Regions from separate parts of the Rahnella sp. R3(2024) genome, predicted to be linked through region 1. Evidence: predicted binding sites of a transcription regulator. Region 1 holds the regulator's gene; each other region holds the start of a gene.

Region 1 (4,215 bases):
TGCGACAACATCATCGATTTGGTGAAACGGCCAAAATCCAGTCCGGTCAGTTCGGCGATGGCATCGAGTTTATCGCGCACTTTATCTGCCAGAATTTTGCCGTCGGCCAGCAAGGCCAGCTCGACTTTTGGCGCCTGTAAATTGCCGTCCGGTGAGTTTTTCGCGCGGCGCTGGCTCCAGAATGCGCGATAGCCGATGCCTTTCACTTCAAACTCCACTTCGGCCAGTGACTCGGCGGTATGGCGGGTCATCAGTTCATTCTGACTTGGCGTGACGTTCAGGCGTGGCGTCTGATGATATAGCGCCAGACAAATGGCATCGAGCAGGGTGGTTTTCCCCGCGCCGGTCGGGCCGGTGATGGCGAATAAACCGTTGCTGGCGAACGGCTCGGCGGTGAAATCAATTTTCCATTCGCCTGCCAGCGAGTTCAGGTTTTTTAAACGCAGGCTGAGAATTTTCATTGTGCGCTGCCCTCCGTGCTCTGACCGCTGGTGACCTGTTCGACAACCTGGGCGAACAGCGTGCGCATCCGCGTCTGGCGCGGTTCATCCGTATCCGCTTCCAGCGACAATCTGCGTTCAAAAACGTCGCTGACGCTCAGCTCGCTGAGGGTTTCTTTTTCCTGCTGTTCGATGCTGTGAATCCGTTGTTCTTTACTGCGGCGCAGTAACACGACCTCCACCGGCAGTTCGGCGGTCAGCGCCTGAATGCGGCGCTGAATATCGCTGAGATAATCCTGCGTCGCCACTTCAATATCCAGCCAGACCGGTTTTGTAGCATCGCCTCCGGTGAAGTGCGCCAGCTGCTGTTCAATCTCCGCCAGCGAGCCTTTGATGATTTGCATCGGCTGGAAAACGGGGATCTCCAGCGTGTCGATGGCGTTGAGCGTGGCACCGTCGAAATCCAGCAGATAGACGCTTTTGACTTTGCTCAGCTCATCAAAACTGAGCGGAATAGGGGAACCGCTGTAACGGATATGTTCCGTTTTCGCCACGCACTGCGCGCGGTGGATATGGCCGAGCGCCACGTAGTCCACCGGCGGGAACGCCTGCGCCGGAAAGGCGTCAAGAGTCCCTATATAGATGTCGCGCACGGAATCAGAGGTGCTGACGCCAACGGTGGTCAGATGGCCGGTGGCGATGATCGGCAGCGGCAGACCCAGTTGGTCGCGTTTGGCCTGCGCAGCGTGCCACAGCGCATCATAATGCGCGGCAATGGCTTCCTGTAAGGCCAGCTGTTTGTCGCTGCCGGATTGCCCTGCCTGACTGGCGATTAAATCGCGCGGGCGTAAAAAGGGGATCGCGCAGAGTACGGCTCCCGGCGTACCATTGCGCTGATTTAACACCAGCACTTGCTCAGACAGATCTTCGCCGACGGTGGCGATCACCCGGGTATTGAGACAGGAAAGCAGCTCGCGGGACTCATTTAACGTGGCGACGGAATCATGATTACCGGCCAGCACAATCAGCTGACAGCCGGTGCGTTGTAATTCCACCACGAAGCGGTTATACAGTTCGCGGGCATAGCTCGGCGGTGAGCCGGTATCGAAAATGTCACCGGCCACGATCACGGCATCAACCTGATGATTTTCCACCTGTTCCGTCAGCCAGCGCAGAAAGGCCTGGTGCTCGGCGGCGCGGCTTTTGGTAAAGAAATACTGGCCAAGATGCCAGTCTGAGGTGTGGATCAGGCGCATGAAACTCCCTGTGGTTCGCGGTGCGGTAACAATGGCGCAAAGTATAAACGCCGACGGGGGACGATGTCCTGAGAAAATCGGACGTATTTCAGCAAGATGGCTGTTAAATTGCCGGGTAATGAACCATCCTTTCTATTCATAAATCTGTCACAAAACTGACGCATAATGGCGCCCGCAATCAAATAAAAGATCGCTAACCTATTGGCAGGACCTACGATGGCTAGACGTATATTAGTGGTTGAAGACGAAGCTCCTATTCGTGAAATGGTGTGTTTTGTACTGGAACAAAATGGCTATCAGGCTGTTGAAGCTGAAGATTTTGATTCCGCAGTGGCCCAGCTGGTCGAGCCTTATCCTGAGCTTATCCTGCTCGACTGGATGTTACCGGGCGGTTCCGGTATTCAGTTTATTAAGCACCTTAAACGTGAAGCCCTGACCCGCGAAATCCCGGTGATGATGCTGACCGCACGCGGTGAAGAAGAAGATCGGGTGCGCGGCCTCGAAGTGGGTGCCGATGATTACATCACCAAACCGTTTTCTCCGAAAGAACTGGTTGCCCGCATCAAAGCGGTAATGCGCCGCATTTCTCCGATGGCGGTGGAAGAGGTGATCGACATGCAGGGGCTGAGCCTGGATCCTTCCTCTCACCGGGTGATGGCCAACGAGCAGGCGCTCGACATGGGGCCGACCGAATTCAAATTATTACACTTCTTTATGACCCACTCAGAACGTGTTTACAGCCGCGAACAGTTGCTGAATAACGTCTGGGGCACTAACGTTTATGTGGAAGATCGCACCGTGGACGTGCATATTCGTCGTTTACGTAAAGCGCTGGAAACCAGTGGACATGACAGAATGATTCAGACTGTCCGTGGCACGGGATACCGTTTCTCAACGCGTTATTAATCCCCACAGCGGAGAATCTGTGTGTTAGAACGTTTGTCATGGAAACGGCTGGCCGGCGAATTTTTCCTCTTTTGCCTGCCAGCGATCATTCTCGGCATTTTTGTCGGCCATTTTGGCTGGCTTCTCTTTGCGTCGCTGCTGGCGGCGCTGGGCTGGAACTATTACAACCAGCTTAAACTCTCACATTGGCTGTGGCTTGACCGCAGCATCACCCCGCCAAACGGGCGCTGGAGCTGGGAGCCGCTGTTCTACGGGCTGAACCAGATGCAGATGCGTAACCGTCGTCGTCGTCGCGAATTAGGGCAATTGATTAAACGTTTTCGCAGCGGTGCAGAATCGTTACCTGATGCGGTGGTGCTGACCACCGAAGAGGGCAATATTTTCTGGTGTAACGGTCTGGCGCAGGAACTGCTGGGCTTTCGCTGGCCGGAAGACAACGGGCAGCACATCTTTAACCTTTTGCGCTATCCGGAGTTTCGCGCCTGGATCCAGGCCCGGGATTTCAGCCGTGCACTGAATCTTCAGCTGAATAATGAGCATTACGTGGAGTTTCGCGTGATGCCTTATTCTGAAGGGCAATTACTGATGGTGGCGCGGGATGTCACGCAAATGCGTCAGCTCGAAGGCGCGCGACGCAACTTCTTCGCTAACGTCAGCCATGAGCTGCGTACGCCGCTGACCGTTTTGCAGGGCTATCTGGAAATGATGGAAGACGCCAAGCTGGAAGAGCCGTTTCGTTCCAAAGCGCTGGATACCATGCAGGAGCAGACGCGACGCATGGACGGGCTGGTAAAACAGTTGCTGACGCTGTCGAAAATAGAAGCCTCTGCCAATATGGATTTGCACGAGAAAGTCGATATTCCGGTGATGCTCGGCATGCTGGAGCGTGAAGTGCAAACGCTGAGCGGCGGCCAGCATGAGGTTGTATTCCGTATAAACGACAAGCTGAAGGTCTTTGGCAACGAAGATCAACTGCGCAGCGCGGTTTCCAATCTGGTGTACAACGCGGTGAATCACACCCCGGCGGGCACCCGCATTGAAGTCAGCTGGCAGCAAACGCCGCACGGCGCGCAGTTCCAGATAAGCGACAACGGGCCGGGTATTGCGCCTCAGCACCTTCCGCGCCTGACCGAACGTTTCTATCGCGTAGACAAAGCGCGCTCCCGCCAGACCGGTGGCAGCGGGCTGGGCCTGGCGATCGTCAAACATGCCCTGAGCCATCACAACGCCAGGCTGGAAGTCATGAGCGAAGTGGGTGTCGGCACCCGCTTTATGTTTACGCTGGCGCCGCGGTTGATTGTTCCGCAAGACGCCGGTGCGCAAGCTTCCATTAAGCCTTAACCCTCTCAAGCCTGTTATCTGTGGATTTCAGGCTTTCTTACTCTCTTCCAAATGAACATTTCCTCTAAATGAACATTCTTCCCGCTAACGTGAATTTTATTCATGTCTCATGAAGATTCCTCTGTTGCTGATAAGCGTGCTGCATGACACTATCCAATCAAAGACGTTTAGACATCCAGATGTCTATATATAACGCAACGCAATTATTTACTTTGTAAATCATTGGTATTCCGCCATACGCCGCGGGGTGCCTAAAAGGAGTCATGCATGCA
Region 2 (4,215 bases), 1.1 Mb from region 1:
TGTTTTCGGTAAAGAGCGCCAGCGACATGCCGTCTACGCCTTTGACTACGGTCGTAAACAGGATCCACACCAGCCAGAACAGACCGAATGCCATGGTCATCATCGACACCATCAGCGCCAGACGGTTCTTCTGGCGACGCCATGCCTGGCGTTTACGGCGCGATTCCAGCAGTTCAGGTGTGCTTTGCATTTCGAGTGTCGTCATCTTAACGGCCCTCTTTCTTAGCCAGGCGCAGAATCATCACTTTCGACAGCGCCAGAACAATAAAGGTGATAACAAACAGGATGAGGCCGAGTTCCATCAGCGCGGCAGTATGCAGACCGGCTTCCGCTTCAGCGAATTCGTTGGCCAGCGCCGAGGTAATACTGTTGCCCGGCATATACAGCGAGACGCTGTCGAGCTGGTAGGTGTTACCGATGATAAAGGTCACCGCCATGGTTTCACCCAACGCGCGGCCAAGGCCTAACATCACACCGCCAATCACGCCATTTTTGGTGAACGGCAGCACGATGCGCCAGATCACTTCCCACGTCGTACAGCCAATGCCGTATGCAGACTCTTTCATCATCACCGGTGTTTGTTCAAACACGTCACGCATCACAGAGGCGATGTAAGGGATGATCATGATGGCAAGGATCACACCGGCGGCCAGAATACCGATACCGAAACCGGGGCCGGCGAACAAGGCGCCGACGATCGGAATGCCGGAGAGCACGTCACCGACAGGGGTCTGGAAATACTGCGCAAACAGCGGTGCAAAGACGAACAGCCCCCACATGCCGTAAACAATACTGGGGATCGCCGCCAGCAGTTCGATTGCAATACCCAGCGGGCGCTTCATCCAGTTAGGGGCAAGTTCGGTGAGGAATAATGCGATACCAAAGCTGACCGGTACGGCAATCAGCAAGGCGATAATCGAGGTCACCACGGTGCCGTAAATCGGTACCAGTGCGCCGAATTGTTCGTTCGGGGCATCCCAGGTTTTAGTCCACAGGAAGGATAAACCAAACTTTTCGATGCTTGGAAGGGAAGCAATAAACAGCGAGACGATAATACCGCCCAGCATTAATAACACGATCAGCGCAGCCAGTTTGACCAGCGCGCCGAAGATGATGTCACCGTTTTTGCTTGGTGCCTTAATAGCCGGCTTGTATTCAGCCATACCACTCTCTTTTAATTCAGATTTAATTCCCTCCCCGGCCGGAGAGGGAATGAAGCAGAAGACTTGTACTCTATATCAGACGTAAGGTCAGATCCTAGTACAGTGCTTTACCGCTGGAATCTTTAATGTTGGTTTTCCAGGCTGCGCGGATCTGTTCAACAACAGAGTCAGGCAGTGCGGCGTAATCCAGATCGGTCGTCAGTTTGTTGCCGTTTTTGTAAGCCCAGTCGAAGAACTTCAGCACTTCAGTGCCTTTCGCTGCATCGGCCTGGTCTTTGTAAATCAGGATGAAGGTGGTGGAGCTGATTGGCCAGGCGTTATCACCTTTCTGATTCGTCAGATCCTGAGCGAAGGTTTTCTTCCAGTCAGCGCCTTTGGCTGCTGCGCTGAAGGATTCTTCCGTCGGGGAAATCGCTTTACCGTCAGCATCAACCAGTTTGGTGTATGCCAGGTTGTTCTGTTTAGCGTAAGCGTATTCTACATAGCCGATGGAGCCTGGCAGACGCTGTACGAAGGCCGCGACGCCGTCGTTACCTTTACCGCCCAGACCGGTAGGCCAGTTAACGGTAGAACCTGAACCGATTTTCTCTTTCCACTCGTTGTTCACTTTCGCCAGATAGCTGGTGAACACGAAAGAGGTGCCTGAGCCATCAGCACGGCGAACGACCGCGATGTTGGTGTCTGGCAGTTTCACGCCCGGGTTCAGCTTAGTGATCGCCGCGTCGTTCCACTTTTTGATTTTGCCGAGGTAGATATCACCCAGCGTTGCGCCGTCCAGCGTCAGCTGACCGGATGTGATCCCAGGGATGTTTACCGCCAGTACCACACCACCGATTACGGTTGGGAACTGGAACAGGCCGTTTTTGTTCAGATCTTCTTCTTTCATCGGCGCATCAGAGGCACCGAAATCGACAGTCTTGGCGATAATTTGTTTCACGCCGCCGGAAGAACCGATGCCCTGATAGTTCACCTGGTTACCGGTTTCTTTCTGGTAAGCATCCGCCCACTTGGCGTAAACAGGGGCAGGGAAGGTACCGCCAGCACCAGTCAGATTACTGGCAGCGAAAGCAGACATTGCTGTGAGGGAAAAAGTCGCTGCTACAAAACCGGCGACGGTGTTACGCATCAATTTCATGTTCCACTCCTGGTGGTTTTAAACTTCCCGACTTAATGTCGACGTTAATTAAAGTGTTTGGCACAGGAGGAAAATAGGACAATTAGGTGACAGTAAAATGTACGTTATATGACAGTTTTATGACAGTGGTCACAATTGGACCGAAGTGGGCAATCCAGAGGAAACAGGGGATGCTTTTGGGGGTAAAACGGGCTTTCAGGGCGATTATTGATCGGAAACCGAATGTTCGATACGCCTGAACAACTCACTCCGCTCCTCGCCGGTTAACTCGCGCGATTCCCCCGGCGGCAGCGCGGCAAGATGGATATTCATGATCCGCACGCGCTCAAGCCGTGTGACTTCATAGCCAAAATATTTCGCCATGCGGCGGATCTGACGGTTAAGCCCCTGCACCAGAGTAATACGAAAGACATCATCTGATTCTTTGATCACTTTACAGGCTTTCGTTACGGTTCCCAAAATCGGGACGCCGGCGCTCAGACCGAGAATCAATGCGTCGGTCACCGGTTTGTTAACGGTCACCACGTACTCTTTTTCGTGATCATTACCGGCGCGCAGGATCTTATTCACTACATCGCCGTTATTGGTCAGCAGAATCAGCCCGTGCGAATCTTTATCCAGACGCCCGACGGGAAAAATGCGCTGGCTGTGACGGATGAGCAAACCGATGTTATCCGCCAGACCCTCATCCATTGTGGTAATGATCCCCACCGGTTTGTTCAGGGCGATCAGCACCAGGTCATCCTGGTCGCGCAGCCCGATCTGTTGACCATTCACGTTCACCACATCACCCGGAAATACTGGCGCGCCAAATCCCGCCTGCTTATCGTTGATAAAGACCAGCCCCTGCCCGACGTAACGATCGGCGTCACGGCGCGAACACATGCCGCTATCGCTTATGTATTTGTTAATTCGAACGGAAGGAGTGGTCAGCATTCAGCAGTGCCTTTCAGTTAAAGGCGGACTATACCCTGTTGCTGCTCAGAAATAAAAAAAGCGCCCGCAAGGGGCGCTCAGCAACGGAAGGAGCAGAGTCTTATTCTACCGTGACGGACTTCGCCAGGTTACGTGGCTGGTCTACGTCAGTCCCTTTAATCAGCGCGACATAATAGGACAGCAGCTGTAGCGGAACGGTGTAGAAAATCGGTGCAACAATCTCTTCAACGTGAGGCAACTGGATGATTTTCATGCCTTCGCTGTCGGTGAAACCGGCATTCTGATCGGCGAAGACATACAGCAGGCCACCACGGGCGCGCACTTCCTCGATATTCGACTTCAGTTTTTCCAGCAGTTCATTATTTGGCGCAATCACGATCACCGGCATATCGGCGTCAATCAGCGCCAGCGGGCCATGTTTCAGCTCGCCAGCTGCATAGGCTTCTGCATGAATGTAAGAGATCTCTTTGAGCTTCAGCGCACCTTCCATCGCGATCGGGTATTGATCGCCACGACCGAGGAACAGGGCGTGATGCTTGTCAGAGAAACCTTCTGCCAGAGATTCGATGGTTTTATCAAGCGATAACATCTGTTCAATACGCGCTGGCAATGCCTGAAGTGCGTGAACAATATCGTGCTCGACCTGAGGCGCCATGCCTTTCAGACGGCCCATACGCGCCACCAGCATCAGCAGAACGGTAAGCTGAGTGGTGAACGCTTTGGTGGAAGCCACGCCGATCTCAGTGCCCGCTTTGGTCATCAGCGCCAGATCGGATTCACGCACCAGCGAGGAACCGGCAACGTTACAGACAGCCAGAGAACCAAGATAACCCAGTTCCTTAGACAGGCGCAGTGCAGCCAGCGTATCAGCCGTTTCCCCGGACTGAGACAGCGTGATGATAAGGCTCCCCGGACGCACGGCGGATTTGCGATAGCGGAATTCAGAGGCGATTTCCACATCACACGGCATGCCGGCCAGCG
Region 3 (4,215 bases), 100 kb from region 1:
GTGTTTCATCTTCGACCTGCAAATTCAGGCGGATAGGGGAGTCGACCAGCACCGATTTCAGCGCCGGTAACAGCCAGGTCGCCAGACTGTCGGCGTTGACCGCCAGCGAAAGCAGCAGTGGCGTATCATTACTGTCGCTGTTGCTGTCACTGCCCAGCCACTCTTCTTCCAGCAATTCCACCTGATGCAGCAAGGCCAGTAATTTCTGTCCCTGCTCGGTCGGGCGGGGTGGAACGGTACGCACCAGCAGCGGTTGGCCGAATAAATTTTCCAGTTGCTTAATACGCTGAGAGACGGCCGATTGTGTGATGCATAGCTTCTGTGCGGCGCGTTCAAAACCGCGCTCACGGATGACCGCGTCCAGTGCCTGCAACGTTCTATAGTCCGGGCGTTTCATCGGAGTTCTGTCCCTTGGGTTCAATATTATCCGGACACTATGCCACAGTTTGTCAGTTTTTGTGGTGAGGAAAATCTTGGTGTTTGCAGCGCAATTGCACTTAATAAGTGTGAGCTGGTCACGCTCTTGGCTGCCCAATCTGCCGGGACATGCTTTATAATCACCGGCACAATTCGTTTCACCGAACTATTCACGCCACTTTCGGGTTATCAGACAGAGAAGCCATTATGACGCAGGAAGAATTGAAGAAAGCAGTCGGCTGGGCCGCACTGGATTACGTTACGCCGGGCACCATTGTCGGTGTTGGTACCGGATCCACCGCCGCGCATTTCATTGATGCACTGGGGTCCATCAAAGGCCAAATCGAAGGCGCAGTCTCCAGCTCCGACGCGTCTACCGCAAAACTGAAAAGCCTTGGCATCCATGTTTTCGACAGTAACGAAGTCGATTCGCTGGATGTGTATGTCGACGGCGCAGATGAAATCAACGGTTCAATGCAAATGATCAAAGGCGGCGGCGCAGCGCTGACCCGCGAAAAAATCATTGCGGCGATTGCCAAAAAATTCATCTGTATTGTGGATGCCTCCAAACAGGTCGATGTGCTGGGTAAATTCCCGCTGCCGGTGGAAGTGATCCCGATGGCGCGCTCCTATGTTGCACGTGAGCTGGTGAAACTCGGCGGCCTGCCGGAATACCGTCAGAATGTGCTGACAGATAACGGTAACGTGATCCTCGATGTGCATAACCTGAACATTCTGGATGCCGTCGCGATGGAAAATAAGATCAACAGCATTGCCGGTGTGGTGACCGTTGGCCTGTTCGCAAACCGTGGCGCAGACGTGGCGCTGGTCGGGACTTCCGAAGGCGTGAAAACCGTTAAACTGAAGTAATGACGATATAAGCAGAAGATCTGGCTGCTTTTCCCCAAAGCAGCCAGCCTCCGCCTTGTCATCCCGCTGTCATAACGCAATGTTATGAAGATGATAATTTTCTGGTTGAATCATCTTTTCTTCAAAGGCTTTAATTTGGTGACTTATGTCACATTTCAGTATTTCTCCTCCTGAACGTCTGGCGCTGTAAAATCTAACCAGCATGAAATGCTAAAAACCAACAGGCACGGTGAGCCTTCTGCTGCCTGGCAGGCAATCGTTTGTATTGATGATGGCGGATTTTTTGTTATGTTGGCTGTGAGCAATCACCTCGCAGTTCGAATTCAGCCAGAAAATATAGGGTCGGGAAATGGCAAAAGTATCACTTGAGAAAGACAAGATTAAATTTTTGTTAGTGGAAGGCGTCCACCAAAGTGCGGTTGATACACTCCGTGCCGCGGGTTACACCAATATTGAATTTCACAAAGGTGCTTTAGATACAGAATCGCTGAAAGAGTCGATTCGTGATGCGCACTTTGTTGGACTCCGATCGCGTACTCAGCTGACCGAAGAAGTGTTCCAGGCAGCAGAAAAACTGGTGGCTGTTGGGTGTTTCTGTATCGGGACCAATCAGGTTGATCTGAAAGCCGCCACGCGTCGCGGTGTTCCGGTGTTCAACGCACCGTTTTCTAACACCCGCTCAGTAGCCGAAATGGTGCTGGGTGAAATGTTGCTGATGATGCGCGGTATTCCTGAAGCGAATGCGAAAGCGCACCGTGGTATCTGGAACAAGCTGGCCGTCGGTTCATTTGAAGCACGCGGCAAACGTCTGGGTATCATTGGTTACGGCCATATCGGTACGCAGCTGGGCATCCTGGCAGAAAGCCTCGGGATGCGCGTGTTCTACTACGACATCGAAAGCAAATTGCCGTTGGGTAATGCGCAGCCTATTGCTTCGTTGCAGGAACTGCTCAATACCAGCGACGTCGTGACGCTGCATGTGCCCGAAACCGCCGGGACAAAAGACATGATTTCTGAAGTGCAGCTGGCGCAGATGAAGCCGGGCGCGCTGCTGATCAACGCCTCGCGCGGAACGGTCATCGACATTCCTGCTCTGTGCAATGCACTGCGCAGCAAACATCTTTCCGGTGCGGCGATCGACGTCTTCCCGGAAGAGCCAGCGACCAACAGCGATCCTTTCAATTCTCCGCTGTGTGAATTCGACAACGTGCTGCTGACGCCGCACATTGGCGGTTCGACCATGGAAGCGCAGGAAGGTATCGGCCTCGAAGTGGCAGGCAAACTGGCGAAATACTCTGACAACGGTTCAACACTGTCAGCGGTTAACTTCCCCGAAGCCTCTTTGCCAGCACACACTGAGAAAGCCAGCCGTCTGTTGCATATCCACGAAAACCGTCCGGGCGTGCTGACCAGCATCAACCAGATTTTTGCGGAGCAGGGCATCAACATCGCCGCGCAGTATCTGCAAACCAGCCCGGAAATTGGTTATGTGGTTATCGATGCGGAAACAGATATCGCGACGCTGACTACCGCGTTACAGCTGATGAAAGCGATACCGGGAACCATTCGTGCCCGTTTGCTCTACTGATCGTATCAGCCATAAATGACAAAGCCGCCGAAAGGCGGTTTTTTTGTGTCTGCATAAAATGGGGTGTCAGGCGTTTAAGCGTCCTGGAAGGCGCTTCACGTTTCAGAAGTAAAAGGAGAGGGTGATCAATCCGCAGAGGATCATGGATGAAAAGGTGATTTCGAACAGGTAGCGGCGCAGCATCATCTGTCAGTACCTCCGGATAGACACTGGAGAAAAAAACACCCGGCGAACCGGGTGTTAAATTATTCAGTCTTGATAAATGTGAGCAGATGCGTTCACAAAGACTTCTGGTTTACTTCTTATGCTGCTGGTGTTGCTTTTGCAGCCGGAGCAGCTTTCTTAGCATGTTTCACGTGTTTCTTGGCAGCCTGGGCTTTCTGAGCAACCGGAGCCGCTTTCTTAGCGTGTTTCACGTGTTTCTTGGCAGCCTGGGCTTTCTGAGCAACCGGAGCTGCTTTCTTAGCGTGCTTCACGTGTTTTTTAGCCGCTTGTGCTTTCTGAGCCACTGGCGCTTTTTTGGCTGCTTTTTTGTGTTTCTTGGCTGCCTGAGCTTTCTGAACAGGTTTCTTGTGGGCTTTATGCTTGGTGGCATGAGCCGGAGCTGCCGTTGTTGTGGTCGCAGCAGGCGCCGGAGTTGCTGTAGTTTCAGCAGCGAAAGCGACAGAAGACAGGCCCATTGCAGCGGCTACAACCAGAGCTAATACTTTTTTCATCGTTTATTCCTCAAGAATTTTGGTTTGTGTGTCTACCCCACTGCGGGGCCGATGAGAGAATAGTATGCGTGTCGGCTCAGGTTGTCCGTGAGTGAATGGTTTCGGCGTGTAACGCTATGTATAAATGAAAAATAACATGTATTTCAATGCGTTGATTGGGTTGTATGTATTGTGGCTGGTTTTTTAGAGACTTAGTTACAACATACTGAAGAGGGTGGTACGCTGTCATGTGCAGGCATCAGGATCCGGGACGGTTTTTTACCACGTCCATATTTTTCCGGGTGTAATGACTTCCGGCAAAGGTACGTCCCAGTGCTCGGCTGGCAACGCATCGACCTGCTGACAGTCATGCGCTAACCCAATCGGATAGGGCCCGCCATCCTGCCAGTGCTCCAGCGTGCGGTCATAAAAACCTCCGCCCATACCCAGGCGCTGCCCGTGATTGTCGAACGCAACCAGCGGCGTCAGGATAATATCCAGTCGTGAGAGTGGAATCACCTGCGTGACATCCAGACCTGGTTCGAGGATCTTCAGACGATTGCGAACCAGCGGTGTATCCGGCGCATAGCGCAGAAACAATAAATGATGAGGCGAAAACGGATGCAGAACCGGCAGGCAAAGTTG
Region 4 (4,215 bases), 3.1 Mb from region 1:
CACCCACGAAACGCTGCTCGCCTATCTGGTTCGCCGCCTGCTGGAAAACGGCGCTAACACCTCTTTTGTCAACCGCATCGCCGATGCCACGCTGCCAATCGACGAACTGATCGCCGATCCGGTTCTGGCCGTTGAAGCGCTGGCCGCCACGGAAGGACAGGTCGGATTGCCGCACCCGCGCATCGCCCTGCCACGCAATTTGTACGGCGATAAACGCGTCAACTCTGCCGGGCTGGATATGTCCAGCGAGCACCGTCTGGCCTCGCTGTCCAGCGCCCTGCTGCAAAGCGCCAGCCATACGATCACCGCACAGCCGATGATCGATGCGCCCACTGACGACGGTGAATTTTTGCCGGTCATCAACCCGTCTGAACATACCGACATCGTCGGGCACGTGCGTGAAGCCACAGAAGCGGAAATCAGCCGTGCGCTGGACGCTTCCGCCACGGCTGGCGCCATCTGGTTTGCGACGCCTCCCGAAGAGCGCGCCGCAATCCTGCAACGCGGTGCAGAATTGATGGAAGCGCAGTTGCAAAGTCTGCTTGGCGTGCTGGTGCGCGAGGCTGGAAAAACCTTTAATAACGCCATCGCCGAAGTGCGCGAAGCGGTGGATTTCCTGCACTACTATGCCGGCCAGATCCGCGAAGATTTCACCAACGACACGCACCGTCCGCTCGGCCCGGTGGTGTGTATCAGCCCGTGGAACTTCCCGCTGGCGATTTTCACCGGTCAGATCGCCGCCGCACTGGCCGCAGGCAACAGCGTGCTGGCAAAACCGGCGGAGCAAACGCCTCTGATTGCGGCGCTTGCCGTCGGTATTCTGCACGAAGCCGGGGTTCCGGCCGGGGTACTGCAACTGCTGCCGGGCAAAGGCGAAACCGTCGGTGCGCAGCTGGTCAATGACGAACGCGTTCGCGGCGTGCTGTTCACCGGCTCCACCGACGTGGCGGGTATTTTGCAACGCAACATTGCGGGAAGACTCGATCCGCAGGGGCGTCCGACGCCGCTTATCGCCGAAACCGGCGGCCTGAATGCGATGATTGTCGATTCCTCCGCCCTGACCGAGCAGGTCGTGATGGACGTGGTGGCCTCCGCCTTCGACAGCGCCGGTCAGCGTTGTTCTGCTCTGCGCGTGCTCTGCATTCAGGATGACGTGGCCGATCACACCCTGCAGATGCTGCGCGGTGCCATGGCCGAATGCCGCATGGGCAATCCGGAACGCCTGTCTACCGATATCGGGCCGGTGATTGACGCCGATGCCAAAGCCGGTATTGAAAAACATATCGATGCCATGCGCGCCAAAGGCCGCACGGTGTATCAGGCCACGCAGGAATTGGCGGCTGATCAGCAGGAATGGAACCGCGGCACCTTTGTAAAACCGACGCTTATCGAGCTGGAAAGCTTTGATGAGATGAAGAAAGAGATCTTCGGCCCGGTACTGCACGTGGTGCGTTATGCCCGTCAGGATCTGGATAAGCTGATCGGTCAGATTAATGCCGCCGGTTACGGCCTGACGCTGGGCATTCACACCCGCATCGACGAAACCATCCACCGTGTGACCCAGCAGGCGCACGTCGGCAACATGTACGTGAACCGCAACATGGTTGGCGCTGTGGTTGGTGTACAGCCGTTTGGCGGCGAAGGCTTGTCCGGCACCGGCCCGAAAGCGGGCGGCCCGCTTTATCTTTATCGCCTGCTCAGCAGCCGTCCGCCATTTGCCGTGCAACAAACCTTGCTGCGTCAGGATCGCGATCTGCCGCTGGACACGTCCGTGCGCGACGCGCTGCTTGCACCGCACCGCGCGTTGCAACAGTGGGCAACCCGCAGCCAGCAACCGGCCGCCTTTATCGACGTCTGCACGCGCTTCGCCGAAAGCAGCCAGGGCGGCACATTGCGCACCCTGCCGGGGCCAACGGGTGAACGCAACACCTACGCCCTGTTACCCCGCGAACGTGTTCTGGCACTGGCCGATAATCAGGCCGACGCCCTGCTCCAGCTTGCCGCCATCACCGCGACCGGTTGCCGGATCCTGTGGCCGGAAGCGCCGTTACAGCGCGAACTGTTCAGCCAGTTACCCGGGGCGGTACAGGAACGCGTGGACTTCGCACAAGACTGGCAAAACGATGCGCCGGTCTTCGATGCGGTCATCTACCACGGCGACGCCGACCAGCTGCGGGAACTGTGTCAGATTATCGCCAACCGCCCTGGCGCCATTGTGTCAGTGCAGGGCTTTGCGCGCGGCGATGACAATGTGTTGCTGGAGCGCCTGCTTCACGAGCGCTCATTGAGTGTGAACACCGCCGCGGCGGGAGGAAATGCGAGTCTGATGACCATCGGGTGAGGGTTGATATAACTGGCCGCTGCAATGGCGGCCTTTAACCCTGACCGAAACAGTGTCGGTTTCTCAGTTGCAGTGATCGCTTAACCCGTTGTGCCGACAACGCCAGAGAGGGAGGAAAGTGCCTCCCTCTTTGATCTCCCACGTTTTTTTCAAACATGCGCTACCGCGGACACCACGTACGTGTTCTGTGCCCCCCGCATGTGACGCAACCCCCGACACGTAGCCCGCCAGCCACAACATCTGTCTCCTCTGTCATAAATCCGTCATCCCTCTGACTTACCCTGCCAGTAACAAAATAAATCAAACTGTGTATTTGTATTTCTTTCGCTTTATTAAAAGGAGTTTTGACAATGCAACAACCTGTATCTCTGCTCGCCCGCGCCATCGCTGCCGCCCTGCTGCTTTCCGCTTCTGCCGGGTCTTTCGCTGATGAAAACAGCGTACTGACCGACCGTGCGGCAAAAGGCGTCCTGACCGAACAAGGGGGCGCACGCCGTCTCAGCGGTGATCAGACAGCCGCGCTGAAAGCCTCGCTTTCTGACAAAACGGTCAAAAACGTTATTTTGCTGATCGGCGACGGCATGGGTGATTCTGAAATCACCTCGGCGCGAAATTACGCGGAAGGCGCAGGCGGTTATTTCAAAGGCATCGACGCCCTGCCGCTGACCGGCCAGTACACCCATTATTCTCTCGATAAGAAAACGCAAAAACCTGACTACGTCACCGACTCTGCCGCTTCAGCCACCGCCTGGTCCACCGGCGTGAAAAGCTATAACGGCGCGATTGGCGTGGATGTAAACGGTAAGGATCACCAGACAATCCTTGAAATTGCGAAAGCCGCCGGAAAAGCCACCGGCAACGTGTCGACCGCCGAATTACAGGACGCCACCCCGGCCGCGCAAATTGCCCACGTCACTTCCCGTAAATGTTACGGTCCGCAAGAAACCACTGAGAAATGCGCCACTAACGCGCTGGAAAACGGCGGCCGTGGCTCCATCACCGAACAGTTATTGCAGACGCGCGCCGATGTGACGCTGGGTGGCGGCAGAAAATCCTTCAGCCAGCTGGCTAAAGCCGGTGATTTCCAGGGCAAATCCTTGAAAGATCAGGCGCTGGCGCAGGGATATGTGTGGGTGGAAAACGCCGGTGAGCTCAGCGCGGTAACCCAAGCCGACCAGAAAGAACCGGTGCTCGGCCTGTTCTCCGAAGGCAACATGCCGGTACGCTGGCAGGGTCCGAAAGCCTCGTATCACGGCAACATTGATAAACCTGCCGTCACCTGCGAAGCCAACCCGCAGCGAACTGCGGATATCCCGACGCTTGCCGCCATGACTGAAAAAGCCATCGATCTGCTGAAAACCAATGAAAAGGGTTTCTTCCTGCAGGTTGAAGGCGCATCGATTGATAAACAGGATCACGCCGCGAACCCGTGCGGACAGTTTGGTGAAACCGTTGATTTAGACGAAGCCGTGCAAAAAGCGCTGGAGTTCGCCCGTCAGGACGGCAACACGCTGGTTATCGTCACCGCCGACCACGCGCATTCCAGCCAGATCATCGAAACCGACGCCAAAGCGCCGGGTCTGACACAAACGCTGACCACGAAAGATGGCGCACCGATGACCATCAGTTACGGCAACTCAGAAGACGATTCCCAGGGCCACACCGGCACGCAACTGCGCGTTGCCGCGTTCGGTCCGCACGCAGGGAATGTGGTGGGCCTGACCGATCAGACTGATCTTTTCTTCACCATGAAGGGAGCAATGGGGATTCAATGAGATTAGAACGGTAACGTTCGTCGCCTAAACGGGCGTTAGGTCAAGACCGTGGGTTGCCACCCACACCGGCCTTAAGGGGGGCTTATCGCCGCCCCCCTT

Evidence for each region. Region 1 encodes PhoB, which activates phosphate uptake and scavenging genes when phosphate is short. Its sites were predicted from a motif close to CTGTCATAAAACTGNCNNAT; they were not measured.
Region 2: pstS (phosphate ABC transporter substrate-binding protein PstS) is a predicted target of PhoB. The motif match lies at 2,405-2,424, and genes of this name have one in related genera.
Region 3: serA (phosphoglycerate dehydrogenase) is a predicted target of PhoB. The motif match lies at 1,343-1,362, and genes of this name have one in related genera.
Region 4: phoA (alkaline phosphatase) is a predicted target of PhoB. The motif match lies at 2,591-2,610, and genes of this name have one in related genera.

What each region holds. Positions count from the first base shown of each region.
Region 1 covers NZ_JBHGBU010000001.1:3,227,347-3,231,561, forward strand. Annotated here, with positions in the region: gene sbcC (exonuclease subunit SbcC) at 1-461, opposite strand, end outside; gene sbcD (exonuclease subunit SbcD) at 458-1,696, opposite strand; gene phoB (phosphate response regulator transcription factor PhoB) at 1,913-2,602, shown strand; gene phoR (phosphate regulon sensor histidine kinase PhoR) at 2,624-3,943, shown strand; gene ABSH60_RS14525 (cobalamin-independent methionine synthase II family protein) at 4,211-4,215, shown strand, end outside.
Region 2 covers NZ_JBHGBU010000001.1:2,112,069-2,116,283, forward strand. Annotated here, with positions in the region: gene pstA (phosphate ABC transporter permease PstA) at 1-205, opposite strand, end outside; gene pstC (phosphate ABC transporter permease PstC) at 207-1,163, opposite strand; gene pstS (phosphate ABC transporter substrate-binding protein PstS) at 1,258-2,298, opposite strand; partial or broken gene rluF (23S rRNA pseudouridine(2604) synthase RluF) at 2,509-3,234, opposite strand; gene glmS (glutamine--fructose-6-phosphate transaminase (isomerizing)) at 3,335-4,215, opposite strand, start outside.
Region 3 covers NZ_JBHGBU010000001.1:3,122,996-3,127,210, forward strand. Annotated here, with positions in the region: gene ABSH60_RS13990 (LysR family transcriptional regulator ArgP) at 1-397, opposite strand, end outside; gene rpiA (ribose-5-phosphate isomerase RpiA) at 625-1,287, shown strand; gene serA (phosphoglycerate dehydrogenase) at 1,637-2,875, shown strand; gene asr (acid resistance repetitive basic protein Asr) at 3,178-3,591, opposite strand; gene ABSH60_RS14010 (5-formyltetrahydrofolate cyclo-ligase) at 3,850-4,215, opposite strand, start outside.
Region 4 covers NZ_JBHGBU010000001.1:105,909-110,123, forward strand. Annotated here, with positions in the region: gene putA (trifunctional transcriptional regulator/proline dehydrogenase/L-glutamate gamma-semialdehyde dehydrogenase) at 1-2,341, shown strand, start outside; gene phoA (alkaline phosphatase) at 2,692-4,116, shown strand.